Regions from separate parts of the Turicibacter sp. HGF1 genome, predicted to be linked through region 1. Evidence: riboswitches for the same ligand, from Rfam matches in the RefSeq annotation. Region 1 holds a riboswitch; each other region holds the start of a gene.
The links. A riboswitch is a leader RNA that binds a small molecule or an ion and turns the genes downstream of it on or off. The one in region 1 is predicted to bind lysine.
Positions count from the first base shown of each region.

Region 2: it holds a riboswitch for lysine, as region 1 does, so the genes downstream of both, HMPREF9402_RS12810 (YfcC family protein) here and lysA (diaminopimelate decarboxylase) in region 1, are expected to answer to the same signal.
Region 3: it holds a riboswitch for lysine, as region 1 does, so the genes downstream of both, HMPREF9402_RS11115 (transporter substrate-binding domain-containing protein) here and lysA (diaminopimelate decarboxylase) in region 1, are expected to answer to the same signal.

Region 1 is NZ_AEXQ01000064.1:15,216-26,339, forward strand. It holds gene dapD (2,3,4,5-tetrahydropyridine-2,6-dicarboxylate N-acetyltransferase) at 1-313, opposite strand, end outside; gene dapB (4-hydroxy-tetrahydrodipicolinate reductase) at 327-1,088, opposite strand; gene dapA (4-hydroxy-tetrahydrodipicolinate synthase) at 1,090-1,980, opposite strand; gene HMPREF9402_RS06105 (aspartate-semialdehyde dehydrogenase) at 2,015-3,007, opposite strand; gene HMPREF9402_RS06110 (aspartate kinase) at 3,026-4,231, opposite strand; gene lysA (diaminopimelate decarboxylase) at 4,256-5,548, opposite strand; lysine riboswitch at 5,644-5,822, opposite strand; gene HMPREF9402_RS06120 (DUF2798 domain-containing protein) at 5,979-6,485, opposite strand; gene HMPREF9402_RS06125 (helix-turn-helix transcriptional regulator) at 6,752-7,762, shown strand; gene HMPREF9402_RS06130 (MFS transporter) at 7,781-9,043, opposite strand; gene HMPREF9402_RS06135 (ABC transporter ATP-binding protein) at 9,059-9,841, opposite strand; gene HMPREF9402_RS06140 (FecCD family ABC transporter permease) at 9,861-10,862, opposite strand; gene HMPREF9402_RS06145 (FecCD family ABC transporter permease) at 10,865-11,124, opposite strand, start outside.
Region 2 is NZ_AEXQ01000132.1:2,389-13,512, forward strand. It holds gene HMPREF9402_RS12800 (AI-2E family transporter) at 1-364, opposite strand, end outside; gene HMPREF9402_RS12805 (M20 family metallopeptidase) at 520-1,650, opposite strand; gene HMPREF9402_RS12810 (YfcC family protein) at 1,776-3,209, opposite strand; lysine riboswitch at 3,485-3,658, opposite strand; gene proC (pyrroline-5-carboxylate reductase) at 3,955-4,761, opposite strand; gene HMPREF9402_RS12820 (alpha/beta hydrolase) at 4,892-5,668, shown strand; gene HMPREF9402_RS12825 (tetratricopeptide repeat protein) at 6,400-7,644, opposite strand; gene HMPREF9402_RS12830 (copper homeostasis protein CutC) at 7,734-8,408, opposite strand; gene HMPREF9402_RS12835 (staygreen family protein) at 8,478-8,918, shown strand; gene nagE (N-acetylglucosamine-specific PTS transporter subunit IIBC) at 8,954-10,375, opposite strand; gene nagB (glucosamine-6-phosphate deaminase) at 10,643-11,124, opposite strand, start outside.
Region 3 is NZ_AEXQ01000113.1:14,260-25,383, forward strand. It holds gene hrcA (heat-inducible transcriptional repressor HrcA) at 1-639, opposite strand, end outside; gene trxA (thioredoxin) at 838-1,152, opposite strand; gene HMPREF9402_RS11105 (amino acid ABC transporter ATP-binding protein) at 1,335-2,075, opposite strand; gene HMPREF9402_RS11110 (amino acid ABC transporter permease) at 2,085-2,846, opposite strand; gene HMPREF9402_RS11115 (transporter substrate-binding domain-containing protein) at 2,849-3,661, opposite strand; lysine riboswitch at 3,738-3,905, opposite strand; gene HMPREF9402_RS11120 (endonuclease MutS2) at 4,018-6,363, opposite strand; gene rnhC (ribonuclease HIII) at 6,472-7,398, shown strand; gene HMPREF9402_RS11130 (rhomboid family intramembrane serine protease) at 7,683-8,954, opposite strand; gene HMPREF9402_RS11135 (RluA family pseudouridine synthase) at 8,979-9,887, opposite strand; gene lspA (signal peptidase II) at 9,999-10,457, opposite strand; gene HMPREF9402_RS11145 (deoxycytidylate deaminase) at 10,543-11,016, opposite strand; gene HMPREF9402_RS11150 (DUF4097 family beta strand repeat-containing protein) at 11,108-11,124, opposite strand, start outside.

The DNA.
Region 1 (11,124 bases):
GAATAATAGCACCTGGTTCAATTCGTGCTTTAATCTGTTTCAAATCTAATATTGGAATGGCTGAATTACGACGGTCATTTTCCATTTCATAGTACTCAATCTTAGCTTGATGTTTTTCTAAAATAGATTCAATCTCGCTATATTCACCAAATACGATTTTAAAATGACCTTCGCCAAATACTTTACAGTTCGGAAACTCCACACCTTCTAAGTCACCCTTGATATAAAGTTTAACCGGTGTACTTTTTTTTGCTTCTTTAATAAAGTGTGCAATTTCATATGGATCAGTTAATAACTGTTTTTCCTTCATCACTAAAAAATCCCCCCTAGTATTGATTCATTAAATCTCCCATGTTATATAACTGTGGTTTATTATGGGCAATAAACTCAGCTGCTTTAATAGCTTGCTTTGCAAATATTTTTTTTGATAATGCAGTATGTTTGATTTCAATAACTTCATCTAAGCCAGCAAAAATAACGATATGTTCCCCGGGAATGGTTCCACCACGAACTGAATGAATTCCAATTTCATTTTCTAAACGCTTTGAGTCATTTCCTTGACGGCCATAATTATATTTCATCGAATGATGGAGCTCCTCATTAATCGTACTCGCAATCATATATGCTGTTCCACTCGGTGCATCAACTTTTTTATTATGATGTTTTTCAATGATCTCAATATCAAAATTATCACTTAAAATACTTGTTGCCTTCTTCACTAAATCAAGTAACACATTGATTCCAAGCGATGTATTGGCCGATCTAAAAATCGGAATGATGCGTGCTGCCTCTTTAATCTTTTCTTCTTGCTTCTCACTTAACCCTGTTGTAGCAATAACAGCCGCCACCTGATTCGAGATACAATAATCAATTAAATCATCGACATTGCCCGCATTTGAAAAATCAATGATGACATCACATGAGAGGTTAACTTCCTTTGGTAAAGAGAAAACTGGATACAAAACGTCAATCTCTCCCGCTCGCTTATCAATTCCAAACACTAGCTCTACCCCATCTTGTTGTTCAATCAAATCACTGATAATTTGTCCCATCGTCCCTAAACATCCACTAAGTCCAATTCTAATCATGTTACTTCACCTCGTGCCACTTTCCATAAGCTGTAAGTTCTTCTTTAAGTATTTTTGCATGTTCTTCTGTCATCTCACATAAAGGTAATCTCAAAGTTCCGGCCTTCATTCCCAGCAAATTCATAGCTGTTTTGATCGGGATTGGATTTACTTCGATAAATAAAGCATCAATCAATGACTTCATCGCAAGTTGTAACCTTAAGGCTTTATTCGTATCACCTTGTAAATAACTCATGACTAGTTCATGCGTTTCTTTAGGTAAAATATTACTCACGACGGAAATTACACCGACTCCGCCAAGCGATAAAATGGGAACAATCATATCATCATTTCCACTGTACATCGCAAAATCAGAACCACATAATCTCATGATTTCAGCAACTTGTGAAAAATCACCGCTCGCTTCCTTAATTCCAATAATATTTTTAATCCCGCTCAGTTGTTTCACTACATGTGGTTTCAAATTAACTCCTGTTCTTGAGGGAACATTATATAAAATAATTGGAATCTTAACCGATGACGCGATAGCTTCATAATGTTTGATCAGTCCTAAATCTGTTGCCTTATTATAATAAGGTGTCACGACAAGCAAACCATCTACGCCAACTAATTCACAATATCGACTCAATTCAATCGCGTAGGCCGTATTATTGCTCCCACTTCCAGCAATGACCGGAATACGAGATTTTACAACTTCTACCGTAAACTTAATCACCGTTTTTCGCTCTGTATCACTCATCGTGGCAGATTCACCAGTTGTTCCGCAAACAATAATGGCATCTGTGGAATTTTGAATATGCCATTCAATCAAAGCGCGAAGAGCTTCGTAATCTACTTCATCATTTTTAAACGGCGTAATTAATGCGACTCCTGCTCCAATAAATTTAGTCATCCTAGTTCAACTCTTTCTGCGTAAAAAGCTACATTTATAAGTATTTTAATAATTGCTGTGCAATTTGAACGGTATTTGTCGCCGCTCCTTTTCTTATGTTATCGGCAACTACCCATAAATTTAATCCATTTTCAACACTAAAATCACGACGAATTCGTCCGACAAACACTTCATCTTTTCCCTCAGCACAAAGAGCAAGTGGATATTCATTGTTTGCAACATCATCTACTACTACAATTCCCTCAGCCGCTCTTAATTTTTCAACTACCTCTTCTAATTCAAAAGGGTGTTCAAGCTCGACATTAATGGCAATACTATGTCCAAATCTAACAGGTACTCGAACTGTGGTGGCTGTAATTTTTAGGCTATTATCTCCAAGAATTTTTCTCGTTTCATTGACCATTTTCATTTCTTCTTTTGTATACCCGTTATCTAAAAAATCATCGATATGAGGTAGACAATTATAGGCAATCGGATGCGGATAAAATGACACCCTTTCTCCTTGAATATCACTTTCTAAATCCCTTAATCCTTTCACACCCGAACCTGATACAGCCTGATACGTTGAATAGACAATTCGTTTAATTTGATAAGCTTTATGCAATACTTGTAATGGAACGACGCATTGAATGGTTGAGCAGTTTGGATTTGCAACAATATAATCATCCTCCGTTAATACATTCGCATTAACCTCTGGCACGACTAAGGGAATCTTGTCATTCATTCGCCAAGCACTCGAGTTATCAACAACACGTATACCATGAGCCGCAGCAATCGGTGCATACTGTTTGCTGACGCTTCCACCTGCTGAAAATAACGCGATATCAATGTCTTTATTAAAGGAATCTGGTGTTAACTCTTCCACTGTATAATTTTTCCCAGCAAACTCGATTTTTTTTCCAACCGAACGACTTGATGCTAGTAGATATAAATGATTAATCGGAAACTGACGCTCCTCGAGTACCTTTAAAAAAGTTTGCCCAACTAATCCAGTCGCCCCTACAATTGCAACATTTACTTTTTTCAAATTAATCACTCCCCTAAGTTATAAGCCTAATTCTCCGGCTAAAACAGCAACTGTTGTTGCCTTATCCTTTTTATTGATGGTATAGGAAATGCTGATTTCAGATGTCGTTACCTGTCTAAATGAGATATGATGATTAGCTAGAATTCTAAATATTTTTCCCGTTACTCCACTTTGATTCAACATTCCAACCCCAATCACTGAGACTTTTGTAATATCATCTTCAAGTTCAATGTCAATTTCTTGATACTGTTTTTTTAGTTGTTGCATGACTTCCTTCATGACATCATAATCGTCTGTTGATGCAGTAAAAGAAAGATTGACGATCCCATTAATCGGTGCCGTTTGACTAATCATATCCACATTAATATTCGCTTCTGCTAATTTTTCAAAAACTATTGCAATATTTTCAACCTTAAATTCAAGATTGCTGATAGTCACCATTAACACATCGTCACTGATACTTAATCCTGTAATGACGTTCTCCTCCATATTATGATCAACTCCCCTAATTGTTGTCCCCGTGATATCATGCTGACTAGATGCTACATAAATTGGAATTTGATATTTACAACCAATTTCAACAGCTCTTGGTTCCATGATTCCAGCTCCAAGACTCGCCATTTCCATCATTTCTTCATAGCTAATATCATCTAATTTCTTTGCCTCTTTATATAGACGCGGATCAACAGAGTAGATTCCATCGACATCCGTATAAATATGACATCCTCCTCGTAGTTTGGCTGCTAAAGCGACAGCTGTTGTATCGGAACCCCCACGACCAAGTGTTGTAATGTCACCTTTTTCATTCATACCTTGAAATCCTGCGACGACGACAACTTTTCCTTCTTTTAAATACGATTTTACTTTTTCAATGTCGATATCAATGATTTTATTTTTTGTATGAGGACCTTGGGTTTTGATACCAGCCTGAAATCCGGTTAAACAAATTGCATCCACACCGTATTCTTTAAGCGCCATCGATAATAAGGAAATGGATACTTGTTCCCCCGTTGATAAGAGCATATCAAGATCTCGTTTATCAGGATTAGTTGATATTTTTTTTGATAATTCAATCAAATCATCTGTGGTTTTTCCCATGGCTGAAACAACAACGACCAGATCATGTCCCTTTTCTTTTTCAGCGACTATTTTTTTAGCAATATTTTTGATTTTATCCGTACTTGCAACTGATGTGCCGCCATATTTATGCACTAAAATCCCCATTTAATTCCCCTCCTGTTTACCTCTTTAAACTTCTAGTGATAGAAGTTCTTCATATGTTTGACGACGACAAATTAATTGAGCCTCACCATCTTTCACAGCAACAACTGCTGCTTTTGGAATTTTATTATAATTTGAGGACATGGAATAACCATAAGCACCTGTTGAGGTGATAATCAAAATGTCCCCACTTTCAATCTTATTTACGTCAACGTCAGTTATTAAGATATCCCCACTTTCGCAACATTTTCCGGCAATCGTAACATGACGCTCGTTTCCTGATTCCATCCAATTTGCAATGGCACATTCATAAACCGCTTGATATAAAGAAGGCCTAATATTATCTGTCATTCCTCCATCGACACTAACATAAGTTCTAACATCTTTAATATCTTTCATTGACCCAACCATATATAAAGTACTTCCTGCATTGGCAACAATTGAGCGCCCTGGTTCAATAATCAATCTTGGAATATCTATTTGTAAAGTTTCGCAAACCGTCTGGGCTTTTGTTAAAATTGCCTCACAAAACTGTGCAATCGATTTAGGTGCATCCTTCTCTGTGTAATAAACGCCGACTCCTCCACCTAAATCAACATCAGTAATCTCAAATCCAAATTGCTCTTTAATATCTTTTACGAGTGTCATCATAATCTCAACTTCATCTAAAAAGGGATTCACATCAAAAATTTGTGATCCAATGTGCGCATGCAAACCAATTAAATTTAAATGCTCATACTTATGAAACACTTCAAGACATCTTTGTAAGTCCCCATTCGATAAGGTGAATCCAAATTTCGAATCGATTTGTCCCGTTTTAATGTAGTCGTGTGTATGTGCTTCGATACCAGGTGTAATTCTTAAATAAACATTTTGTTGTTTACCACGTTTATGACACATTGTATTTAGCGTCTCTAGTTCATAGTAATTATCAACTACAAAAACACCGACACCATACTCTAAGCCCATGTTGATTTCATCAAATGTCTTATTATTACCATGAAACAAAACATGATCCATTGGAAAATCAGCTTTATAAGCAGTATACAGTTCACCACCAGATACAACATCAAGATAAAGCCCCTCTTCTTTAATCAGGTGACACATGTAAAGTGGCAAGAAAGCTTTTCCGGCATAAGCCACACGATTCCCTCGCTCCTCAACTTTAAAATGCTTCCTATAATCTTTGCAATTTTGTCTAAGTAGTGCTTCGTCAAAGACATAAAGTGGTGTTTGATAAGTGTTAACCAATGTTTGACAACTTACCCCTCCAATAAATAATTGTTGATTTTCAATGTTCATTGTTCCATGTAGTTTCATCCTAGACTCCTTTTTTCATTTTGATAAGGCACTAAAAAAGCCCCTCGAATACATTCAAGGGGCCTTTAATATACCGAAAAATCGGTTGGGATATCCTCAAATGTAGCACACCACAAAGTGATTTTTGTGACAGTGATGCATATCTTTTATGCACCCCCAGAGAATTAACCTTAAAGCGTCAGTTAATCTCTTCGGCGAATCTTCCTTTCCCAATAAGTCATCGCGCTTACCTCGTTATTAGTACTCTTAAGCCTTCGCAACCTCTACGTTTTAATGATGGTTTGAATAAGCACGTTTCATCATGCTTAATACTATTTAATTGTGAATTCTCTTTATTTTATGTCAATCATCCCCCCTTTATTCCGTTTGGATGTCATATTTTAGTATTAGAAAAAAAGTTATCCTCAATTAGGAGGATAACTTTTTCATCTTAAGCGACTTCAATTTCATTTGTATCGTACTGTTTTTCATTATCTAACTGGTGTTTAAAGACAAATCGGAAAATATATCTAACAAAGGGTTGAACAAAGAAAATTTGAGTAAAGAAAGCAAAGGGTAAGTTAATCACAATATTTTGGAACCAAGTAGCAATTAGTTCGCTTGTGAAACCGTGGAATAAAATAGTTGAAACTAATGACATTAAGGGACACATGAAGACAATAGTCGAGCAAATAAATACGGTTGTAATAATCACTTGGCTATCTTTTTTGAAATCAATCATACTAAAAGCAAGTTTTTCTGAAAGAGGACCTGCAATAAATATTTCAATAAGTAAGGCGAAGATTAATTCAATCGGAACGATTTTTAAAGAAGTAACAAAGACTTGATTTGACATTCCTCCCATTTCAATGGCTACGTTATAAAAGACGAATAAATGAACTGTAATAAAAACAGTTAGTACAGCAAAGAATAATTTTTGAATTTTTGTTTTTGGCATAGTATCTTTCCTTTCTTTTCGTAAAAGAACGCAAAAAAAGACACACGAAGTCACCTTGTACCGTAATCAGATTTACGTGCAAAGCACTACATGTGTCGTTTGTTCTAGTTCATTATTTAATTTTTTATAATTAGATTTTAACTCATTTAGAGACAAAAAGTCAATTATTTTATCGAATTCAATCATTTAAAGATACATTTTGAAAACGACTTTTGTAGTATGTTATACTTAATTAAAATCAGTTTTTTTGACAGCGAGGTTTTAGCATGACAATCGTTCACTCTTCAGAGGAGTTTCGAGAAGCGGTCCTTTATGAGTTAAATTTCAAGGCATTCCAAGAGAAGTATTGTAAAATTTTCAAAGATATTGAACATCCTGAAAATGGCTATTTCTTATTATACGAACGCCCTGGTTATTATGAGTTCGGGATTGCTGATTATACGATTCCCCATCATTTTACATTAAATTTTGATAACCCACAGCGACTTGTTCGATTTGGAACGGTTCACAAAGGGACAACAGAATTTCAAATTGATAATCAACCCATTTCTTCTTTTAAACCTTCTTCTTTTTTCGTTGTAGAAAAAGATTTAAAAGGGAAGCAGAATTGGACAAAAGGACAACATTTTCATGGTGCAGAAATCACGATTTATGAAAATTATTTCAATGATGTGATTCGCCCTTTATTAAAAAATGATTTTGATTTTGAGCGATTTGCAACAAACTATACGTATAATTATCTTCCACTTGAAGTCATGTCTATTTTACAAACAATGCAAACTTTATCCAACAAAAATATGCTCGATTCCTTAATGCTTGAAAGTTGTATTTTACAATGTATTTCGTTGATTATTCAGACAGTCGAGGAATCTGATGATAATACGTTTACGAAGCAACTTCATCATGGAAAGGTTCAAATTGGGAAAGATCGTTATCTTAATTTAAGTGCTAGGGATATTAAAAGTATTCAAAAGGCTCATGATATTTTAACTCAAAATATTTCTAACCCTCCAACGATTGAAACACTGAGTGAAATAGTTTTATTAAATCCACAAAAGTTAAAAGCCGGATTTTCTCATCAATATCATATGTCGATTGGAGAATTCACAACCTCTCTACGCATGACATTAGCGGCGAATCTGTTGTGTACAACGGATAAAAGTATTGCCGATATTGCAACTGAAACAGGATATCTTTATAGTAGTAATTTTATTAAAATGTTTAAACAAACGTATGAATGCACCCCACTTCAATATCGAAATAATAGTAGAAATTAAAAAACAGTTAGATGAACTCTAACTGTTTTTTATTTCTTCTTTAATTTGTAAAACATTTGAGCGTACGAGCATTGTGACTCCAAATACAAAGATGGCTGCCACGTAAATCAACCAGTAAATGTTCTGTGTCAACATCTCAATCATGCCTCCAAATAGAATCTGTCCTAGTGGAATGCATAATATTGCAAAAGCTGATCCAAAGGCTAAAATTTTTCCAAGCATAGCCCCATCAGTTGCTTGATATAAGTATGCAGCACTTAATACATTGGCTACACCTAGAATTCCCATGATGATCATCCCAAATACGGTAAATAAGATAACACTGATAAGAGCTGTGCTTAGTCCGTTTTGAAATAAGTAAACTGAGATTCCCATCATCACCATTGATATTGAGGTAAAGTACAGTAAATGGTGTACACGTTTGATGTGGAATTTTGTTGGTTTCGCGGTAATAATCAATCCTCCAATAATCATCCCAAGAGCAATGATTCCTTCTGCAATTCCATAAACTTGTGACGATAATCCGAATGTGACTTTAATTAAGTAAGGTGCCGCAACACTAAAGACTGGTACTAAAAAGAGATTATAAAATCCCGAGAATAAAAGCATGCGAAAAACGATTGGATTTTTATATCTTAAATAACGATAGCTTTCCTTCATATCCGTCACAAACACAGTTTTAAACGATTGTTTTTCCTCAGATTTTTGATGTGGAATATCTAAAAATAACTCAAGGATAGCTGAGAATAAAAAGCTCACCATATTTAGCGTAATCACACCTGTAATTCCGAAAAATCCATATAACATTCCGGCTAAAATTGGGCCAAGGAAGTTACTTAGTGAAGAGACTTGTTGAATAATCGCATTGGCGCGAACTAATTGATCATCTTTTACAACAATTGGAATACACGTATTCACAACAGGTTGATAAATGGTTGAAATAGCTGATAATATTACCATTACCATAGCAATCATCCAAGCACTGTCTTGCCCATTTAAGACAATAACTGAATAGAAAATTAATAAAATAGCACTTAATATATCAAGGCTAACCATTAACTTTTTCTTATCTCCACGGTCGGCTAAAATTCCCGCAATTGGTGACATTAAAACGACTGGAATCATTGAAATCGCAAGAATGGTTGCAAAGATACTCGCCGATCCTGTTAAATCTAATAAATATAATGACAAAGCAAATCGTTGAATCGAACTTCCAAATAACGAAATGATTTGCCCTAAAACTAAGATGTTAAAATTCTTGTGGTATAGTTTATTTGACATATTCTCTCCTTAAGCTTATTTGATACTAAAGTCGACGCAGATTGGATACTGCCCCGTTTCATCTAATTGTAACTTTGCATCAATCCCGTATAAGGTATATAAATTCTCATTAGTAATCACGTCGAGTGGTTTCCCACGGAAAACAACCTCGCCTTCCTTCACCCCAATTAAATAATCTGCGAACTTCGTCGCATTATTTAACTCATGTAAAACCATCACAATCGTGCGATTTTCCTCTTTGTTTAGTTTTTGAAGTAGCATTAAAATTTCTAGTTGATGCGCCATATCAAGATACGTCGTTGGTTCATCTAAAACGAGAATCTCGGTTTCTTGAGCTAGAGCCATGGCAATCCATGCTCGTTGACGTTGCCCGCCTGATAAGCTATCAACTGAACGCTCTGAAAACTCAGCAATTCCTGTTACTTTCATTGCCCAGTTTACCATTTCAATATCTTTTTCTTTTAATCCCCCCATCGCACTTTGATAAGGGAAACGTCCATAAGAGACTAATTCTTTGACTAAAAGGCCTGAAGGAACAATCGGACTTTGTGGCAGGACAGCCATTTTTTTTGCGATTTCTTTTGGTGCTTGCGCCTTAAGACTCACACCATCTAATTTGATTTCTCCCTTTTTAGGTGTGATAATACGAGCAATTGTTTTTAATAACGTCGATTTTCCACATCCATTTGAGCCAATAATCATCGTAATTTTTCCCTTAGGAATTTCGAGATTCATATTTTTAATAATATATTTTTGTTCGTATGCTACATCTAAGTCTTTAACTTCAATCGCGTCCATCTTATCCCTCCGGCACAATTTATTCTTTCATCATTAAGTAAATGAAATAAGGAACTCCTACAATTGAGATGGTAATCCCTACTGGAATTTCAATTGGGGAGAATACATTTCGTGAAATAGAATCTGCAAATAAAATAATGATACAACTAATCAAAGCTGAAACAGGAATTTGTCTTCTGTGTACTGGACCTACTAAGCGTTTAGCAATATGAGGTCCGAGTAATCCTAAAAAGGCAATATTTCCAGCAACAGAGGTTGCTAGTCCTGCTAAGGCAATGGCATAGAAAAATAAAATTTTACGTTCTTTTTCTACTTTAACACCAAGACCTGTTGCAATTTCATCTCCTAAATTTAAAACGTCTAACACTTTAACTTTCCAAATCGTTAAAGCTAAAAATAGAATCGCTAATGGAGTCACCAAATAGAAAAATTTCCAACTGCTTCCCCATAAGCTTCCACTCGTCCATGTTAAGACTTGATTATAATCTCCTTGCGCCATGTTTAATTGGTACAATGAGATAAAGGCATTAATTCCAACGTTCACACCAATTCCAGTTAAAATTAAGCGAGTTGGTGAGACGCCTTTTTTATAACTTAACCTATAAATTAAGGCTCCACTAATCACACTTCCGATAATGGCTACAACTGGCATGACAAATAATGCCGCGTCTCCAATCGCATCATAATAATTCGTACGTCCTGACGAAATTAACAACACCACTCCAAGTGCTGCTCCGGCATTAATTCCAATCATTCCGGGCTCAGCAAGTTCATTTCGTGTGACACTTTGTAAAATACATCCTGCTGTTGATAAACAAACAGCGACCACCATCGCTACAACAATTCGTGGTAGACGAATATCAAAAATCGTTGCATTTTGAAGTCTAGTTCCGTTTCCGAATAAGGTCGCTACAACATCTTGAAGTGGAATATTATAACTTCCCCAACTAATGGCGAGCAAAAAGATTCCGATTAGAAGAAGACTAATCATGATACTGACAATTATTAAACGTTTTTTCAAAATTAGCTCTCCTTTCTAACCATCCAAATAAATAATGGAACTCCTACTAAAGACGTAAATAATCCAATTGGCGTCTCGTACGGTTGATTAACAAGTCGCGCTAAAACATCTGCCCAAATGACGAGCATTGCCCCACCTAAAAAAGAAACCGGCATAATCACTCGATAATCAGTTCCTAAAAGTTTTCTAATAATATGTGGCACAATTAACCCAACGAATGCGATGTTTCCCGCTACTGCCACACATACTGCACACATCGGAA
Region 2 (11,124 bases), on a different contig from region 1:
GAATGTCATTAACTAACCCTGTAATACTTTCGACTAATTGTGGAACCACGAATTGAATAAAGACATAAAAAATTAAACTTGCAGTTAAATATGATAATATAACCGCTACCCCACGCAGAGATTTTTTTGAACCTTTAATAAACTTCTTAAATACTCTATCCTCATAAAATTTCAAGATAAAATTAATTAAGTAAGCGATGATAAAACCAATAATAAATGGTTGAAAAACGGCCATTATTTGGCTCATCTTTCCTGTAAAAGCATCTAATTTTGATATAATGTTAGCAAAAACAATACTGAAACAAATGACAATAAAAGCATATATCGCAATGGTAGTATATTTTTTATCCCAATTAATCTTCATAACTCCTCCTATTATTGTTATTTCATACTAAATTATAACTCTATTATATACTATTATTAGGCTAAAAAAGTAGCTTATATTCGCCTATATTTAAGTAATTTTTGTAAAAAAGCCACCTATCCTATTAACGAGATGAGGTGGCATATAAAAGTATTTTATTTTAATTTAATTGATTCGCTTAACACGTCATATCCTGTATATGCTAAAGCTAATGCTGCAATGACTAGACGTTCATGTGCAAGACTTGTAACGGTTGCATCAACCATTTGTTGTGAGTGTCCAACAATCTTACAATCACCAATTCCAATATAGGGATGAATCGTTGGACAAATGTTACTAATATTTCCGATATCGACTGATCCAGTTTCCTTTTTAGCTGGATGAATATCTGTGATTCCAAGTTGACGTAAATTTTCATTAAATGCATTTGATAATACTTGATTCGTTTTTAAATCATCATAAGATAATTCATAGTTACTAATCTCTACTGTTGTTCCTGTTATTAAAGCAGCACCTTGTGCAATGTTTAAAACTTTTTCTTTAACAACTGCTAAGTATTCTTTCGTTGCTGCACGAATATAAAATTGTGCTGTGGCATGTTCTGGTACAATATTCGCTGCTACCCCACCATTTGTAATGATCCCATGCATACGAACATCTGATTTAACATGTTGGCGTAATGCATCAATTCCATTAAATAATTGAATAACAGCATTTAAAGCGTTGATTCCATTCTCTGGGCTCGCTGCTGCATGAGAAGGACGTCCTGTGTAATCAAATTGTAAAGCTTCCATTGCTAAAGATGTTCCACTTTCTGTTGTATATCCATCCGGATGAACCATCATAACAGCATCCATCTCATTAAATAATCCTGCCTCAGCCATGGTTACTTTAGCGCCATTTGTTTCTTCAGCTGGCGTTCCAAAAACATAAACTTTTCCACCAACTTCATCGATAATTTTACTCAATAAAACCCCTGCTCCAGCACTCATTACACCAATCATATTATGACCGCATCCATGACCTAAATCAGGTAATGCATCATACTCACATAAATAAGCGACAGATAATCCAGGTTTTTTACTATCGTAAACCGCTGTAAATGCTGTTTCTAATCCTGCAACACCTACTTCAACTGAAAAATTATGTTCTTTTAAAAATGAAGTTAATGTATTTACAGCTTCGAACTCTTGGTTTCCAAGCTCAGGATGATCATGAATATAGTCACTCATTTCCCATAATCTTTGTTTAAGCTCTTCACTAATTTGCAATAATTGTTCTTTCATAATGCCCCTCCTGTATACAAAAATCTATTGATAGATTTCTTCTTATTCTAATTCATTTTTCATTTTAAGTTCAACTATAGTTTACTAGGCATTCTCTATAAAGAAAATGCCTAGCAAAATTAATATTATGACCAACCCATTAAAATAGCAATTGTAATAAAGATAATAGCAATTACTCCAAAGATAACTTGTAGTGGTAAAATCCATTTAATCCATTTTGACCATGGGATACCTGCTACCCCTAAACAAGCCATTAAGACTGCACTTGTTGGGAAAATCGCATTTGAGAATCCATCACCAAATTGGAAAATTAAAATTGATGTTTGCGGTGTAATTCCAACTAACTCACCAAGTGGCGCCATAATCGGCATTGTTAAAGCTGCTTGTCCTGAACCTGATGAAATAAAGAAGTTAATAAACATTTGAACAAAGAACATGACATATCCCGCAATTAACGAAGGTAATTGACCGATGAAGTTTGATAATTGGTAAAGAATTGTATCAATAATTTGACCATCTTGTGCAAGAATCACGATTCCACGAGCAAATCCAACCACAATAGCTGCTCCAATCATATCTTTTGCTCCACTTACAAACGATGTTGCCATATCATCAAAACTTAAACGTCCAATAAATCCTGCCACGATTCCTGTAGCTAAGAATAAAGCCGCGATTTCTGGAATAGCAAAATCAAATTTTAGTACTCCAACGACAATTCCAGCTAAACAAACTAAAATCGAAGATAAAATAATTTTATGTCTTACTGTAAACTCGATATGTTCTTCAGTTGATTCTTTTAATGCTTCACGACGTGACTGATCAATTTCATAAACGGGACTTAATTCTGGATTACGTTTGATACGACGACCATACCACATTAAGAATAGAATAGATGCTAAAGTTGTAACTGCCCAAATTAGAGTACGGAATCCCACACCTGATCCAGCTTGAACATTTGCAATACTTTGAGCAACCCCTACTGAGAATGGATTAATCATTGCTGTAGCAAAACCAACAATACATCCAACATAAGAAATAGCCATCGCCATAATACTGTCATAACCTAAAGCTAAACAAAGTGGAATCAACATTGCAATAAATGGAATTGCCTCTTCCGTCATTCCAAAAACTGCGCCACCTAATGAGAATAATCCCATAATAAACGGAATCATTAACATCTCTTTTCCATGGAACGATTTAACGGCACTTGTAATTCCAGCATCAATTGCACGTGTTTTTGTAATAATAGCAATTGCTCCACTTACGATAAATAAAAAGGCAATAATTTCTGAAGCTCCTACAATTCCTTCTAATGGAGCTTGTAATAAACTAAATAATCCTTGCGGTGATTGCTCGATGTATTGGAACGATCCATCCACAACGACTGTTCGACCTAAATCATTAACCACTCGCTCATACATCCCAGCTGGTAATATCCATGTTGCTACGGCAACGATGACTAAGATAAAAGAAATAATAACTAGCGTATGTGGTACTTTAAATTCTTTTTTCGCACCTGCCTCAGTTTCAATACTTCTGGCTCTTCTAAGACTTAACATATATTAATCTCCCTTCAGGTTTTTAACATCCAATAAAGCATTGTCCCCATCTTTTCTTGGATGGTATGAGGTGCAAGAGCTTCACAATAAAAAAAGTCTTGAGTATCACTCAAGACTTTTCAGAAATAATCACATAACGTGCGTTTACTTTTGAATGCTCAAATGATAGCCCTCCACAATTTTTATGGTTGGCTTTAATAAAAAAAAGCCTTGAGCAAATCACTCAAGACTTTGAATTTTAATATATCATTTAATCGATATACAATGCATTCATCTTAAATGATAGCTCACCACAAAATATTTTGTGACAGTGTTAAGTATATTTTACATAACACCAGCTCTATCACCTTAAAGTATCGATGATAGGCTTCGGCGAGAACTCCTTTCCTATTGCGTCTACGTCTTCACTCTTCAATAGTACTCTTAGTTACCGCACCTCTATCTAAAACCTATTTATTTTTTAATTAATTAAATCATAAACTATATTCTATTCTTTTGCAAGTGTAAATTTATGTAACTATCCAATAAAATTTCTATTTTATATTTTTTTAATAAATACACTATAGAGAGCTAACTATAATAAATTTTTAAAAATGAGATGTCCTTAATGAGTATTAAAGAAAAAATTCATGAAATGGAAATTCATCATAAAGAACAACATCATGAGGAAAAAAAATTTGAGAAAAAAGAAGATAAATTATATAAATAGCCTATAAAGACACGCTAGTTTTAAAGCGTGTCTTTTTTATTTACTCATTTTTTTAGATTTCTTTGCACAAGCTTCCATAGCATTCATAATACTTGCTCTAAATCCCTCTTGTTCTAATTTAGCAACTGCCTCAATTGTTGTGCCACCTGGTGAACAAACTTGATCTTTTAATCCCCCTGGATGCATCCCTGTTTCTAGTACCATTTTCGCCGCTCCAAGCACTGCTTGTGCAGCAAATTCGTAAGCAAGATTTCGTGGCATCCCTTGTAAAACAGCAGCATCAGCCATTGCTTCAATCATCATATAAACATAAGCAGGTGATGATCCACTCACAGCAATAACGGAATCAATTAATGCTTCAGACACCACTTCACATTTTCCAAAACTATTAAAAATAGCAATCACTTGATTTAACTCATTTTCTGTAACATTGCGATTTGGTATAATTGCTGACATCGCTTCACCGACTTGTGCTGGTGTGTTTGGCATTGTACGAACTACCTTAATACTTTTTTGAAAATAGTCCTCAATCATTTGAAGTGTTGGTCCCGCTGCAATACTCACAATAATGGTTTCTTTATGAATACTTTCTTTAATTTCATCAATAATAGCGGGATATAAATATGGCTTAACTGCTAAAATAACAATTTGACATAAATTTGCAACGTCTTGGTTTGAAGTTGTCCCATTTATTTTATAATCTTCAACAAATCGATTAACTTTTGTCTGGCTAGGATTAGACATCAAAATATCATTTGATAATATTAATTCAGATTTCAATAATCCTTTTAACATCGCCATCGCCATATTACCACTACCAATAAATCCAACCGGATACTTCATATTTCATCCTCCTTTATTTTATTATAGTCTTTTATTCATACTTCTCAATAATAATAAAAACGTTTACTTAACTATTCATTGCCTTCGTGGTATAGTAAGTTTAGTAATCATACTAGGGGGGGATTTTTAAATGATGAAAGCTATTGAGTTTGTAAGAGATGGATTTGTTTTACGTGGGACTGAACACCTTCCTAATCAAATAAGTTCTTCTATTCCAGCTATAATTTTATTTCATGGTTTCACAGCTAATCGTTGTGAATTTGGATTTAGCTTCGTAAGATTGGCTAAACGATTAGAGACTGCTGGTATTGCAGTTTATCGCTTTGATTTTATGGGAAGTGGTGAAAGCGACGGTGATTTCTCAGATATGTCTGTAAGTACCGAACTTGAAGATGCCCATGCTATTTTAAATTATGTTCGCTCACTTGAGTATATTGACTCAAAGCGTATTGGTGTTCTTGGAATGAGTATGGGTGGCTGCGTTGCTAGTCTATTAGCAGGACTTCGTCCACATGATATTCAGTCACTTTGCTTATGGGCACCCGCTGGTTTTATTCCTGACATGGCTAGAAATGGATTTTTACTTGGAAAACAAATAACGGAAGAGATAAAGGAATCTGGTTATCTTCCATGGGGAACTCTACAAGTCGGTATGAAATTCTTCACTCAAGATATTAACTTACACGTTTATGAAACGGCACAGAAATTTGAAGGATCTGTTTTATTAGTTCATGGGGATAAAGATTTAACTGTTCCAATCGAGACTTCTTATGAATATTTGAAATACTACAATAATCGAGCACAACTCATTACAATCACCGGTGCAAGTCATGGATTTGAGACTCTTAATTACTTAGCATTATTATTTGAGTCAACAGAATCATTTTTTAAATCGCAATTACTTTAGGCAGGGAGTTTCCTGCTTTTTTGGTGCTTAAAATAGTTATCATATCAAAAATTTAGCTTACATAAAAATTAATGAAAGGGTGTGTTAACTATTGAATTTTCAGTTTATCATAGAGTATATTTATCAACTTTTTTTATTAAGTCCTTACTTATTTACCTCAGTAGTTTTAGTTCGATGTGTATATTTTTCTTGTCGCAATAATGAATCACACGAATTAGATTTATCTAAAAGTTTATGGGGAATTCTTATTATCACCCTTTTAACCTTGATGGAGTTCTTTATTCCTGGTATTTGGGACCTAAAAATCTCACACAATGTAATAACCCTCTTTTTAACAATTGATTTAGTATTAATCTGTCTTGTCACTATATTCCATAACAGTAGCGAAAGCAAAAAGAAACTAGTTTATTTACTTTCTATTCCTGCTCTACTAACCTGTTTAATCCTATTGAATATTATTGCTTTTTAGACAAAAAAAAGAGTGTTAGTACCCCTACTAACACTCTTTTTTTGCTCTTATCTGTCCCACTAGTTAAGAGAAATAAATAAACGACTAATTGAATAACATAACACTAACCCAAAAACTTACCCCTAAGTTTCTTTAATAAATAAAAAACCTCTAATTAATTTACTCATCACTTCATCTCACAAGCTCTATTATACTTAGTTTCCCACAAATTTTGAATTTAAAAAATGTCACAGATTTTTGTCGAAATCTGTGACATTTTCCATCATAGAGATTTTATTAATGAAGTATACTGTAACACTTTATCTGGTTTAATTAAACTCTCGTTAATAATTGTTTTATAAAGTTGTTTTTCCATCAACAATAAAGTTGGGGGAATAGCTAATGCTTGTTTGATTAACTCTTTTACTTCTTCAAATAAAGATTTAATTGAATCAAAATCCTTTAAATCAAGATACATTTGAAGTCCCCATGTAATAAAATCCTCTTTTTGGTCCATATGAGCACTTGTAAAAATATCTCTTTTAATTTCATTAAAAATTGATTTAGCTTCTTCATATTTTTTCAATCGATAATTAATTTCACCTACTATAGAGTTAGTCACACTGTTATGTGAATAGTTCTTTCTATACTTCAATGATAAATCTAAATATTTTAAAGCTTCTTCATAAAATCCATTATTGTATTCTAAATAGGCTAGATTATGATAAGCATGTCCTAAAATTGGAGGACAAAATGGATTTTCAATGAACTCTAATAATATTTTTTTGGCCTCTTCATCCTTATTTTGTTTTTGTAAAATCATCCCTTTTAATAAATATGATGAACCTTTTGCCATTATATCTTCATTCTGATTCATTATTTCATCAATATAAATTAAGCTTTGTTCACAATCTCCATCATATAAATAACTAGTAGACATATCATATAAATTTTTATATTTAAGACTTCCTGTCTCTTCTGATAAGAAATAACTAGCTATCTTATATTGTGCAATGGCATCTTTATACTGCCCCAGCTGATTAAAGTTTACTCCAACCAAATTATAATATTTAGCCGGGTTGATATCCGTTTGATTACAATATGAAATAGCCTTTAAAAAGTATTCATTTGATCTCTGATGATCACGAGTAGTGTAATAATGAATTGCTATTTTCTCATTCAAATTAATAAGTGGTTGAAATAATTCATATTTTGTCGCAACTTCATTAAATATCTCATAATCACTTAGACCGTACTCTAACGTGCAATGTTCCTCTAACCAAATTTCTGCTTGTTGTTCTGGTGTTAAACAAAATTGTTCATACGTATAATTCTCTTTAAACAATCCATTTGTTAATTGATCTAATGCATCATACATGAGTTGTTTCATTTCTTCATTTAAAGATCTTTTATTTGTTTCTAACATACTAATATAGTTACGTGAAAATCCAAACGATTCAAAGGCAACTTGTTTTAATCCATACTGTTTACGTACTTGACGAATTTTTTCTCCAATTGTTAAAAACATAACGTATCCTCCGAACCTTATTTACAAATGATTACCTTATATTTTAACGTATAACTAACTCTTTGTATAAAAAAATATCTAAAAGTATGCTATTTTTTGGCTAAATTAACTAATCTCAAAAGCTCTTGTTTATCAATTTCACCAAATGGAGATTTGTTTATTCTAACTGCTGTTCCAAAGTGGAAGTCTGTAGCCCCTGTCTCTGTTTTTATCAAATTGAAATTATCAAGAGTTAGTCCTCCTCCTAATAAAACGTTAATGTGTCCTGACTTGGCAATCATTTGTTTAATCACATCGCCATTCTTCGTAATATGATTCAGTCCCCCTGCCGTTAAAATATTTGTAATCTGTGGATATTTAGATAATGTCTGAACACTTTCAAGTACATTTGTTTCATCTATGGCTTTATGAAACGTAACTTCTAATCCATTACAAACATTTAAAAGTTGTTTAAGTTGTTGTTCCTCAATCTGATTTTGACCATCTAATAGTCCAAGAACAATCCCATTTGCGCCCAATGATTTAATGATTTCGATATCCCGAATCATTAAATCTACTTCCTCATTACTATAATTAAAACTTTTAGCATGATGCCTAACCATGACATTGACTGGAATTTTCACACTTTTCACAACACTCTCAATAATAGCGTAGCTTGGCGTCAATCCCCCTTCTGTTAAGGCACTAACTAGTTCAATTCGATCAGCTCCACATTCTTCAATTGTTTTTGCATCTTCTAATGTCATTGCAATAATTTCTAGCATAAATATCCTCCCTTACATGTTCCGCTCACCTATATTCTCTCATAAATTATATTAAAAGGGGGCATATAGATGAATGAAGCTACATCTGATTATATTTGGATTAATGATGAATTAAATAATTTTAATCAAATTATTCCTAGACGATACACATTAGTACATGATCCTAATATCTCAGACTTATTTCTTTGTATCAACCATGAATTCATGTATCAACATTTAATTTCTAGTGAATTTAAATTATTAGGTGAATGGACAACTTATGATGAAAAAAAATATCTGTATTATATTTATATCGATGTTGATTTCATTCATCCAACTAAAAATTTAAACCCTATTGATGCTTTAATTGCGGAGCTTCCTCGTTTAATCAAAGCTATCAAATACGGAGATTGTTCTTTTTTTTCTCAACATGAGCAGTTATTAGATTCATCCATTTATCTTTTTCTTCATTCTAAAGATCCTACTCTTGATTGTATAAAATACGTCGGGTTATTTTCTGATTATATATAAAAAAGGAGTCCGATATTCGACTCCTTTTTTTGATATTAAACTAATGCTTTCATTGCATCTGCAACGAATTCTACATTTGTTCCAACAATGATTTGAACATTTGTTTTACTTAATCTAACAACTCCGCGTGCTCCAATTGCTTTTAATGCTTTATCCTGTACTAATGTAGCATCTTTTACTTCTAGACGAAGGCGTGTTGCACAGTTATCGATTTTAACTAAGTTTTGACTTCCACCTAAACCTTCAATGTATTTTTTAGCAAGTTCATTATAATCTCCTGAAATTACTGTATTTTCAGTGAACTCCTCGTCATCTTCTTCACGACCTGGTGTTGGTAAGTTTAATTTTGTAATTAAGAAGTAGAATACTACAAAGTATAAAACTGCCATTCCTAATCCAACTAATAAGATTAATAGTGGTTTAGTTGCAAAATTAAAGTTAATTGCATAATCAATAAATCCTGCTGAGAATGTAAATCCATGTAAGATTCCTAATGAATCAACAATAAATCCTGAAATTGCAGAAAGTACTGCATGCACGACTAATAAAACTGGTGATAAGAAAATAAATAAAAATTCTAGTGGCTCTGTTACCCCTGTTAAGAAAGCTGTTAAAGCAAGTGATAGTAACATTCCTCCCACTGCTTTACGTTTTTCTTTTTTAGCTGCAAAGTAGATTGCAAGTGCTAAAGCAGGTAAACCAAACATCATAACTGGGAAGAATCCTGCCATAAAATGACCAGCCGTTGGATCTCCTTCAAAGAAGCGGTTTAAGTCACCTGTTACTCCATTGTATTCCCCTAATTGGAACCAGAAGAATGAGTTTAATACATGGTGTAATCCCATTGGAATTAATAAACGATTAAAGAACATGAATCCTGCAACACCAAAGGCTCCCATTCCGGCAATTCCAACTGAAGCATCCGATAAAGCATTTTGAATCGTTGGCCAAATCATTGCTAATGGAATTGCAACAACAAATGAAATTAAACCAGCCATAATTGGAACTGAACGTCGTCCCCCAAAGAACGCTAAGAATTCTGGTAACTTAGTATTACGGAATCGGTTATAACATAATCCTGCAATAACCCCAGCTAAGATACCACCTAAGAATGAAATATCTAATGTTTCAGCCACTGCCTCTGCATAGTTATTTGTCCAATATGTTGCTGTTACATTTGTTAACGTTAAGTAAGTAATGACCCCTGCAAGTCCAGCTGCACCATTTTGATCATCTGATAAACCTACGGCAACCCCTACTGCAAATAATAGTGGTAAATTATTAAATAATGCAGACCCAGCTGCTGCAAAATACGGTAGAACATTTTCAACAAACGCTCCTGATCCTAATGCTTCAATAACGTCTGGTTGTCCAAGACGTAACATTAATCCTGCAATTGGTAAACAGGCGATCGGTAGCATCAGTGATTTTCCAATGCGTTGTAAAAACTTAATCATATTACTTCCCCCTACACTTTATTAAGATATCGATAAAAATAATAAGCTCTATCCATAGATCATTATTTTTATGCAAAATATTTGTCCATCAACTGGTTATGATAAAATGCCTTTTCTAAGTGGTCTATACCAATTGTGCATCTATAGTTTAAATGAAATCGCTTTCTATTTCAAGTGTTTTTTATAAAAAAAGAGAAAAAAATGATATTTTATATAATTTAATAGAAAAAAAGAGAGTATTTCGTTGTTGAAATACTCCCTTTTTTATTAACATCGTTTATAGTCCTCTTCAGAAAGTAAACTCGCCGCCTCAGCATCTAAAATTAAAACAATATCACTGTGGAATTGTAAAATAGAAGCTGGAACTTCCGGACGTACTTTTCCATGCACTGTATCATAGATTGCTTTGGCCTTACCTGCTCCTGAAGCCAGTAACATAATTTTTCGGCTTTTAAAAATTGATCCTGTTCCCATTGTAATAGCTTGCTTTGGTACCTCTTCTAAACTATTAAAGAATCTAGCATTTGCTTCTCTTGTTGATTCATCTAATTCTACCACATGAGTTCCTTTTTCAAATAGAATCGTTGGCTCATTAAATCCAATATGAGCATTGTTTCCAATTCCAAGAACCTGAATATCAATTCCTTCAGAGTTTGCAATAGCTGCATCATAATTTGCACATTCCGCTTCAATATCTGAAGCCATCCCATTTGGAATATGAATATTTTCCTTTAAAATATTCACATGCT
Region 3 (11,124 bases), on a different contig from region 1:
TTTGTATGTAATGAAATCATGTAATTGATTTTCAAAGCTTTCAGTTAACCTATCATGGATTTCACCCACAAATTCACCGACAAGTAATTCATCGAGCGCTTTAATAATGGTCTCCATTTTTTTAATATCAATATTGTCAGGAATCGTAATTGTCCGACTCTCAACATGCCCTTGGTCTGTAATAAGAACAAAGACAGCTTGTGCATCTGAAATCGGAACAAACTGAATTTTTTTGACTCGACTGTAATCATGAGAGGGACCTAATAAAATTGACGTATAATTCGTTAAACTTGAGAGCAATTTAACCGCTTCTTTAATGGTTGTTTCACGTTCAAATTGTTTTTGATTTAACAATTGTTTAAATATTCCTACTTCTGGTGTTGTCTCCATAGGTTCTTCTTTTACAAGGTAGTCTACGTAATAACGATATCCCTTTTGACTCGGGATCCGACCACTTGACGTATGTGTTTTTTCAAGAAAGCCCAAATCTTCTAAATCTGCCATTTCATTTCGAATCGTAGCAGCTGAAAAATTCAGTTCTTCTTTTTTAGATAAGACGCGCGAACCTACTGGCTGTGCCGTGTGTATGAACTCTTCTACAATTGCCTTTAAAACAAGTATTTGTCGTTCCGTTAGCAATGTAAACACCTCTTTTAGCACTCGTTATCATCAAGTGCTAATACCATTATATATAACCTTATTAGCACTGTCAACTCATTAGTGCTAATTTTTTATTTTTTTCAGAAGTCTAACTTCAGCAACCGTCTACCTTGATTAATATTCTCATTTCATGCTATTTCATACAAAAAAAGACACTCCTAGGAGCGTCTTTTTGAATTATTTATGCGATTCAATTAATGATAATAACGACGCTTTTGGTTGGAATCCAACTGTTTGCTGAACTGCTTGACCGTCTTTAAATAAAATTAATGTTGGAATTGACATCACTTTAAATTGTGACGCAACACCTGGACAATGATCCACGTTTACTTTAACAATTTTAGCAACACCTTGTAATTCAGTCGCTAACTCTTCTAGAACAGGCGCAATCATCTTACATGGTCCGCACCAATCTGCATAAAAATCAACTAAAACTAATCCAGTTGCAATTTCTTGAGCAAAATTTTCTTCTGTTGCATGAATAACTGCCATGTTTATTTCCTCCTCTAATACTTCTTGATAGTCTATCATAAGTATATCATATTACCATGAAATTACAAATAGATTGCACTTTCACCCAAATATTATTTCACATTTTTAGACACCTATCCCCATAACTTTCTAACAATCCCTTTATTTTAAACAGTAAATGGAGCGCCAACATGATCCTTTAACTAATTTAAATATCGGCGTAAAAATTCTTTCGTTCGTGCCTGTTTAGGATTTACAAAGATTTCATCTGGTGTTCCTTCCTCAGCAATCACCCCTCGATCCATAAAAACAACTCGATGACTCACCTCTTTAGCAAATCCCATTTCATGTGTCACCACAATCATCGTTAATCCATCCTCCGCTAATTGTTTCATGACTTTTAAAACGTCACCCACCATTTCGGGATCAAGGGCACTTGTCGGTTCATCAAATAACAATACTTCTGGTTCCATACATAAAGCACGCGCAATGGCTACACGTTGTTTTTGCCCCCCTGATAATTGTGAACTACTTGCATGAGCAAATGATTTCATTCCGACCTTCTCTAAATAAAACATCGCTTTTTCGATCGCCTCTTCTTTTCTTCGTTTCAATACTTTTGTTTGTCCAATGACACAATTATCAAGAACTGTTTTATTTTGAAACAAATTAAAACTTTGAAACACCATCCCGACTTTAGTTCGGTATTGATTAACATTAAGTTCTCCCTTTAAAATATCCTGGCCTCGATATAAGATTTCACCACTATCTGGAATTTCTAATAAATTAAGGCATCGAAGTAGAGTTGATTTCCCACTTCCACTTGATCCAATAATCGTAATAACTTCTCCTTTATCCACATGAAACTCTATGTTTTTTAAAACCTCTAGTTCTCCAAATCGTTTTTCTAAATGATGGATGTTGATCATCGTATTTTCTGCCATACTCTCCTCCTAAAGATTTGCCATTGGAACCGTTTGCGATGATGGAAATGAAGTTTTTTTCACGTTCATTTTCTTTTCAATCCAACCTAAAATTTGTGCTGTAATTGTCGTTAACACTAAATAAATGAGGCACGTAATAAAAAACGTCTCAGAATATAGCATCACACTTCCTGCTACTGATTTAGATTGGAAGAAAACTTCAATCACCCCAATGACATTTAACATTGAACTATCTTTAATATTCACAATAAATTCATTTCCAATAGAAGGAAAGGCGTTTTTAATCGCCTGAGGTAAGATAATGTACATCATCGATTGAAAAGCGGTCATTCCAATACTTCTAGCGGCTTCAAGTTGCCCTTTATCCACTGACTGAATACCTGAACGGATAATTTCTGCCATATAAGCCCCAGTATTAACCGAAATAATCACAATCCCTGCAGTTAATGAACTCCACCCTAGAATAGGACGTAAAGCATGATATAAAAACATCGCTTGCACCATCATTGGAGTCCCTCTAAAAAACCAAACGTAAAGACCTATCAAACAGTGCATCATTTTTTTTAACACTTTTACACTTTTTAAGTCTCTTGGTTCAATTGTAATCGCACGCAATCCCCCTAGAACTAACCCAATAACTAAGCCTAACATCGTTCCTAAAAAAGCTAAAATGAGTGTCATTTTAATTCCATACATGAACAAATCAAAATTTTTAACAAATAAAGAAAATGATTTATTTAAAAAGCCATTTTGAGTGGTTAAGAACATCATAATTATTCACCTGTTGGCGCACTTTCGCGAGATTCTGTCATCCATTCATTTCGAGTCGAATCTGAAATATTATCTAAAGCAGATTGAACTTGATTAAAGAACTCTGTACCACGACTGCCTTCTTTTAATCCAATTGAAACAGATGTATCAATATCAAATCCTTTACCTTCTGCAAAGTGAACAATAGTCAAATCTGGATTAGCTTGAATGACCCCTTCGGCAACGGGTAATTCAGCCGTAATAGCATCTGCTTCATTTGATTGTAAAGAGACCACTAACTCAGGATAAGAAGATTTAGGTGTTAAGTGATTCACCCCTTCAATTTGGTCAATTACCGTATCATAATTAGTATTCATCTGTCCAATCACATTTTTACCACTAAAATCTTGAATAGATGTTGCATGAACTAAATCATCGTCTGCACGAACAATCAGTACCATTTCTGATTCAAAATAAGGTGTCGTAAAATCAATTCCTTGTTCACGTTCCTCATTAGCGGTCATCCCAGCAATAATCGCATCAATTTCTCCCGATTCTAGTGATAATTGCAAACCATCCCACTCTAATTTTTTAATCACTAACTCTTTTTCCATGCTCTTTGCAATTTCATTTGCAATTCTCACATCGTATCCATCACAAAATCCTGCTCCACCAATTGATACACTTGTCTGTGTTGGTGCTGACGTTTGCCAGTTAAACGGAGCATAATTACATTCCATTCCAACCGTAAACGTATCTTTTGAATTACTTGTAGCATTCCCGCTACATCCTGCAAGCAAAATACATCCTGCTAACGTTACAACTAATTTTCTCATATTAAAATCTCCCCTTTGATTAAAATTGATTGTAACAAAAAAAGTCGTGCTATTAACACGACTGAAAAAAAGTCCTCTGTTTAATAGCTCCTCTTCAAAACTGAAGGAGTGTTACAGGTATTTCCTGCAACCCCAAGTGACGTATTTGCCAATACGAAACTTTCGGCGATGATTACCTTTCCAACATTTCCTCACTTGCCAGCTCCCTGTTGTACTCTGATGCAACGCTACCTCTATACGATTTTTTTTGTCCTCTTATAAAATAACATGATTTCCATATAATGTAAACTTTATTTTGAAAAATATATTTTCACAAAAAAATCTATCCCGATTGACTCGAGATAGACAGGACTCCCTTATTTTAATTCAACAACCGTTGCTCCAGTTCCACCTTCACCGGCTCCCCCAAATCTAAAGCTTGCAACGTGTTTATTTTGTTTTAAATATTTATGAACCCCTTGGCGAAGAGCTCCCGTTCCATGACCATGAATAATCGTAATCGTTTGATATCCAGCCAATAAGACATCATCAAAGTATTTATCAAGCATTAACATAGCATCTTCATAGCGTTCTCCTCGTAAATCCAATTGAATTCCGACATGGCTATTACGTTTATGAACCATTTGCCCTTTTTTTGTTTCCTTTTTCTGAACCGATTTACGTAAATATTGAAGATCTTCAGGTTTAATGTTCACTTTCATCATACCCAGTTGAACCATCCATTCTCCATTTTTGGTTTGCTCAATCAGTTCACCTTGACGATTTAAAGATAAAACCATCACTTCATCACCTGGTTTTAACGGCTGTTTATTTTGAGCCTTTTTCTTAAATTGCTCTGCTTGTTTCGCCTCTGCTTTCTTTAATGACGTCAATTTTTCTGTTAACTCATGATCTTTCATTGATAAATCAGCCATTTTTTTCGCTTGACGTAAATCCATCACAATTTGTTCTGCTTCTTCTTTTGCTTGGCGAACACTTTCAAATGCTTCTTTTTTGATATCCTCTAAGACTTTTTCACGTTCTGCCTCAAATTTTGCCAGTTTTTGCTCATATTCTTTTTTCATTTCTTCAACTAATGTATTTTGTTGCTGAAGATGTTGAATCTCCTGATCTAATTGTAATCCACGATCCTCAAGTTTTGTAATTAAATCCGTCATTTCTGTTCGTTCACTTTCAACATATGAACGAGCTTGATTTAAAATGGCCTCTTTTAATCCTAAACGTTTTGAAATCTCAAAGGCATTTGAACGTCCAGGTACTCCAACAAGTAAACGATACGTTGGGGAAAGCGTCTCAACATTAAATTCAACCGATGCATTAATCACATCATCTTGCTCATAAGCATAGGCCTTAAGCTCAGGGTAATGCGACGTCGCAATCGTACGCGCTCCTCGAACCTTAACATAATTTAAAATCGAAATAGCAAGTGATGCGCCTTCTTTCGGATCGGTTCCTGCCCCTAGCTCATCAAATAAAATCAAGCTATTCACTGTTAAACGTTCCATAATTTTAACGATATTTGTCATATGAGATGAGAACGTTGATAAACTTTGTTCAATACTTTGTTCGTCTCCAATATCAGCAAAAACATGATCGAAAATAGCCAATTGTGATGACTCGTGTGCCGGAATTAAAAGACCTGCTTGTGCCATCAACGTTAGTAATCCCACCGTTTTTAACGTAACAGTTTTCCCCCCTGTGTTTGGACCTGTGATTACAATCGTCGTATACTCATCTCCAAGTTCGATGTCATTAGCCACAACAGACTTTTGATCAATTAAGGGATGTCTAGCAGCCACTAAACGGATAATCCCTTTAGTATTTATTTTAGGACGCGTTCCATTAATTAAACGGGCATACTTTCCTTTTGCAAACATGAAGTCAATTTCTCCAAGAAGCTCAACATTTAATGACAGTAAGTCAACAAACTTCTTCACTTCTTCGGTTAATTCACGTAAAATACGTTCAATCTCACGGCGTTCTTCTACATGCCACTCTTGCAACTTATTATTTAAATCCACCACTTCTTTTGGTTCCATAAAATACGTATTTCCTGATGAGGATTGATCATGAATCGTTCCACCAAACGTATTTTTATAATCTGCACGAACTGGAACAACATAACGTTCATTACGAATCGTTACGATTCCATCTGTCAATTTGCTACGACGCTCTGATACGACTTGATTTAGACGTTCTTTAATACGAGATTCGGTGCTTTGAATAGCACGACGAATACTACGTAATTCACCTGATGCACTGTCCATCACATATCCTGTCTCATCGATACACGCATTAATAGCATTTTGTAAACTCGATAAAGCGACTAACGTATTCGTATGATGTGCAAAAATCGGGGCATCGACTTTAATCTCATTTAAACGTTCTGCAAAAGATTTCATCTGTGACACCGCATAAAGTAAGCGGCTCACCGCTAATAACTCTTGTGAAGATAGAATCGCTGAAATCTTCGCACGCGCAATCGCCTCTGAAATATCAGATACCCCACCTAGTGGAGCCTCTCCTAACGCGTAAATAATTCTTAAGGCTTCATCTGATTGATTTAATCCATACTCCACATCTTTTTCAATCGTCGTTGGCTTTAATAAAGCCACGCGTTTTTGTCCAAGCGAACAAGCACACAACGACTCAATCGTTTGTTTAATCTTATTAAATTCTAATATCTGAATAGCTTGTTTCACTAATCTCACTCCACTTTAGCAAAAAAAATTTGCAAAAATTTTTAACGATGTTATTTTAACACAAATTCTGTTAAAATCATAGTATACATTTAAATGGACGGTGACCCTATGGCTTCAACAATTACCTTAACAGTATCGCAACAAATACTAGAAAAAATGTACCAATATTACGAAAAACAAATTATTAAAATTCCAAATCATACTCTTTTTCAAGCAAAGACCACTTCTTGTACCATTACGGCTTATCTAAGCAAAAAAGTGGTATTTCAAGGGGTGAATCCTGAGATTGAAGCAAACAAGTGGCAAAAGGCTTCACCTACTTCAACGACTCCTAAAAAATCAACTTTAAATAAAAAGTCAACCCTCCCAAGCAACATTGCTATGCTTTCAGCAATTGGATGTGATGAGGTTGGAACAGGAGATTACTTCGGACCGATTGTGGTTTGTTGTGCGTCTGTTGAAAAAGATCAAATAGCTTTTCTTCAAGAAATGGGAATTAAAGATTCAAAAGCATTAAAAGATCTTGAGATTTGTCAACTGGCTCATCAAATTGAAACGATGATTCCCCATCAATGCCTCGTTCTACCTAATGAAAAATATAACCTCATGGTTGAAAAAGGAATGAATGCAAACTCAATTAAAGCCTATCTCCATAATCAAGCTTTATTGAAATTAACCACGTCACTCCCTTCCCTTCCTGATTTCATCATAATGGATGAGTTCGTTAATGAAGCAAAGTACTATGACTATTTAAAGAAATTACCTAAACAACCAACCATCGTCAGCGAAAACCTTCACTTTATTCAAAAAGGCGAATCGGTTCACGTAGCGGTAGCAGCTGCCTCAATTTTAGCTCGCGCCTCATTTGTTAAATACATGCAAATTATGAGTAAAAAATATCAATTTGAACTACCAAAAGGTGCAGGTGCTCCGGTCGACATCGCAGGACGAAAATTTGTTAAACTTCATGGAAAAGAAACACTTCAGTCTTTAACAAAATGGCACTTTGCGAATACAAATAAAATTTTAAAATAGAACCTCAAATAAAAGAGTTGAGATGAAAATAATCTGATCTTTTATAAAAAGGCGAATTAAATGACAGTTAAAAGATGAATTCTGCATCCTACAGAGTTCATCTTTTTTATTCGACAACTTTCCTTCTCTATTGGGATTGAAATTCTCAATTTCTACGTTGGGGTTAAAAGATGCTAAAGAATACAAAATGGATTGCCACTTAAATCTTATAAAATAAAAGAACCTATAAGCACACACTGTTTCAAGTGTAAGCTAATAGGTTCTAATTGAAACTTTCATACTTTTTATTTGACTATTTCTTCTAACTTAATATCTAATTTATCAATAAAATGGGCTGCTTTTTCAGGTTCATTATTTTGTAAATAATAATAGATTAACGCCATATTATAGTCAGAATAATCCGTTTGCTGTGTTAAAAGTGTTCCACGTGTAAAAAGTCCCATCACTAATAACACATAGGTGGCAGTTGCTAACGCTGTTCGTGATAAATACTGTTTAGTTTTTGGAAGTCCTAAAATTGAAGCAATTAAGAACCCTCCTAAAAACCCTCCTAAATGACCATAAAAGTCAATCGTTGGATCTATGATTGCCCAAACAATTGAAAATAGCATAATGGGAAAAATCATTCCCTTTACTAAATGCATAAACATTTTTCTATTTTCAATTCCTAAAAACAGCATGGCACCGAGTAACCCATAAGCAACGGTAGAAGCTCCTAAAGAAACATTTTCAATAAAAGCAAAACTAAATAAATTTCCTAAAAAGGCAGACCCAATGATGATAATAGTGAGTCGCCACCACCCAAATAGGTGCTCAATTATTTTACCAAATTGATAAATAAAAATAGCATTAAATAATAAATGGAATAATTGTAAATGAATAAGACTTGGTGTTAATAAGCGCCAATATTCTCCCGCTATAATTAATGGATTATATTTCGCTCCAAATTCGATAGCGGTTCCAATATTTTTAACCGGTTGAATTTGAATCATTAAAAATAGGATGACTAGAAGCGCTAAAAATCCAATAATCACAAATGATTTAGATTGAAACTCAAGCATTTTTCTTACATTTAAAGCTTTAGCTTTCGATGTTTGTTGCATTTCAATAATCAACTCACTCATTGAACGCTCCAAAGACGCTCGTTCAATACTTGAGTAAAATTGTTTAATGTCCTCATTTTGAGTAAAATCGTCTGCTCGCTGAATATCAATAATTTTAACATAGTCTTTTACATTACTAAAATATTGACAACTTGCCGTATCTATATTTAAAATCACCACGTTCAGACGCCATAACAAATAACGACGTCTGACACGCGAACGAACTCGATCAATTTGTTTCATGAGTTGTGAGGCTTGCATTTCATTAAACAAACTTCGTTGATTAATATATATGAGCTGCACCGTTGGATGTGATAAATTCTCTAACCAAATTTCTTTTTCATTTCCAACATAAATGTAATTTTCTTCTACTAATAAATAATTCACGATATTCATGGTTAGTTCACTTTGAATATCTAAGCGAATCTCCTTCATCACACCTTGCTTTTCCATTTTCTTATCACCTTATATTTAAGCTTATTTTTGAAGATTTGCTAATGCCTCTTCAAAATATGTTGGAATCGGTGCCGAGAATTCCATATACTCTTCGGTCTTAGGATGGACAAACCCTAAAACTTTAGCATGTAAAAATTGTCCATGTTCTGCACCAATTGTTTTACGTGGACCATATTGAGGATCTCCTGCTAATGGATACCCAATATATCTCATATGAACACGAATTTGATGAGTGCGACCTGTTTCTAAACGACACTCAATTAACGTAAACTCTTTAAAACGTTGTAACACTTTAAAATGCGTAACCGCATGCTTCCCTGACTCTACTACCGCCATCTTCTTACGGTCTTTAGGATCACGGCCAATCGGCGCATCAATCGTTCCATTATCATGAGGAATCACCCCATGTACAAGGGCAACATAACGTCTAGTGACTGTTTTTTCAACTAATTGATTCACAAGAGATTCATGTGCCACATCGTTTTTAGCAACCATTAATAAACCAGATGTATCTTTATCAATACGATGCACAATGCCTGGACGTAAAACACCATTAATACCTGATAAATCCGTCACTTGGGCCATCAATCCATTGACAAGCGTCCCACTCATACTTCCTGGTGCGGGATGTACGACCATATTTTCAGGTTTATTAACAACAATCACGTAATCATCTTGATAAACAATATCTAAATCCATCTCTTCTGGAATCACGTCTAAAACTTCAGGTTCTGGGATATTGATTTCAATTTGATCATTTAATCGACATTTATAGTTAGCTTTCGCCACTTGTCCATTAATTAAAACACGTCCCTCTTTAATGAGTTGTTGTAAATAAGAACGTGAATAATCCTCAAATGATTCATTTAAAACTTTATCTAAACGAACACCTACTAATTCTTCTGTTACTATCATATTTTCTTGTTCCATAAACGCCATCCTTTCAACAAGCAAAAAAGCCATTTAAGGATTTACTACTTTCTTGGTTGTCTTTAATTTAATCGTCTTTATTTTACTAAGTTGTAGTGTTTGATGTTATGATTATTGACGCTTCATATCTAAAATGGCATCAATCGCCATTAAGACAACTCCAATACATAAGGCACTATCTGCAATATTAAAAATTGGGAAATCATAACCCAAAATATACGTGTCAATAAAGTCAACAACGTGTTGATACAACACACGATCGATAAAGTTTCCAACCGCTCCCCCTAAAATAAGGGCTAAGGCAATCATTAACCATTTATCTTTTTTAATATCTAAGCGAGTCATCCACACAATAACAACGGCGATGACTGCTAATGTGATGAGGTAAAAAAACATCATTTTTCCTTGAAAAATTCCCCAAGCTGCACCTGCATTACGATGTGATGTAATGTATAAAAAGTTATCAATAATCGGAATGGATTGACCAATCGTCATTTGTGAGGCAACTAAATATTTTGTCACTTGATCGAGCACAATAGTTAAAGCGACAATGGCGATAATTAACCACATTTATTCCACTACTCCTTTAGTATTCGTTTTATTTTGACATTTTAACATTATAACAAACAATTCAATTTTTGTATATAAAATTTCCCTATTTAGCCGTGTTCACATTCAATGAAATCTCAGCCATTTGACGGTATTTAACTCCCGCTGCATCAAGCATTCGTTTTGAGGCAAGGGTGCTGTCTGTATGAGCATACTTATCACTCATGTAAACAATTTCATTAATTCCAGATTGAATGATATATTTGGCACATTCATGACATGGAAACAGTGAAACATATAAACGACAATGTTTAAGGCTAGTCGTACTGTTTAAAATAGCATTTTGTTCCGCATGAACAACGTATGGATATTTCGTATTTATAAACTCTCCTTCACGCTCCCATGGAAATTCTTCATCTTTACATCCATGTGGAAACCCATTATAGCCTATTCCGACAATTCGATGTTCTTCATTTACAATGCAAGCTCCAACTTGAGTCTGAGGATCTTTACTACGCATGGAAGATAGTAATGCAATCCCCATGAAATACTCATCCCAACTTAAATAATTTTCACGCATAAAAAAGCCTCCTATTACATTAACCTAATTCGTTTTGATGTGATAGTAAAAAAACCTATCGCCCACTGGGAGATAAGTTTTTATCCCTATTTTAATTATAACTGATTT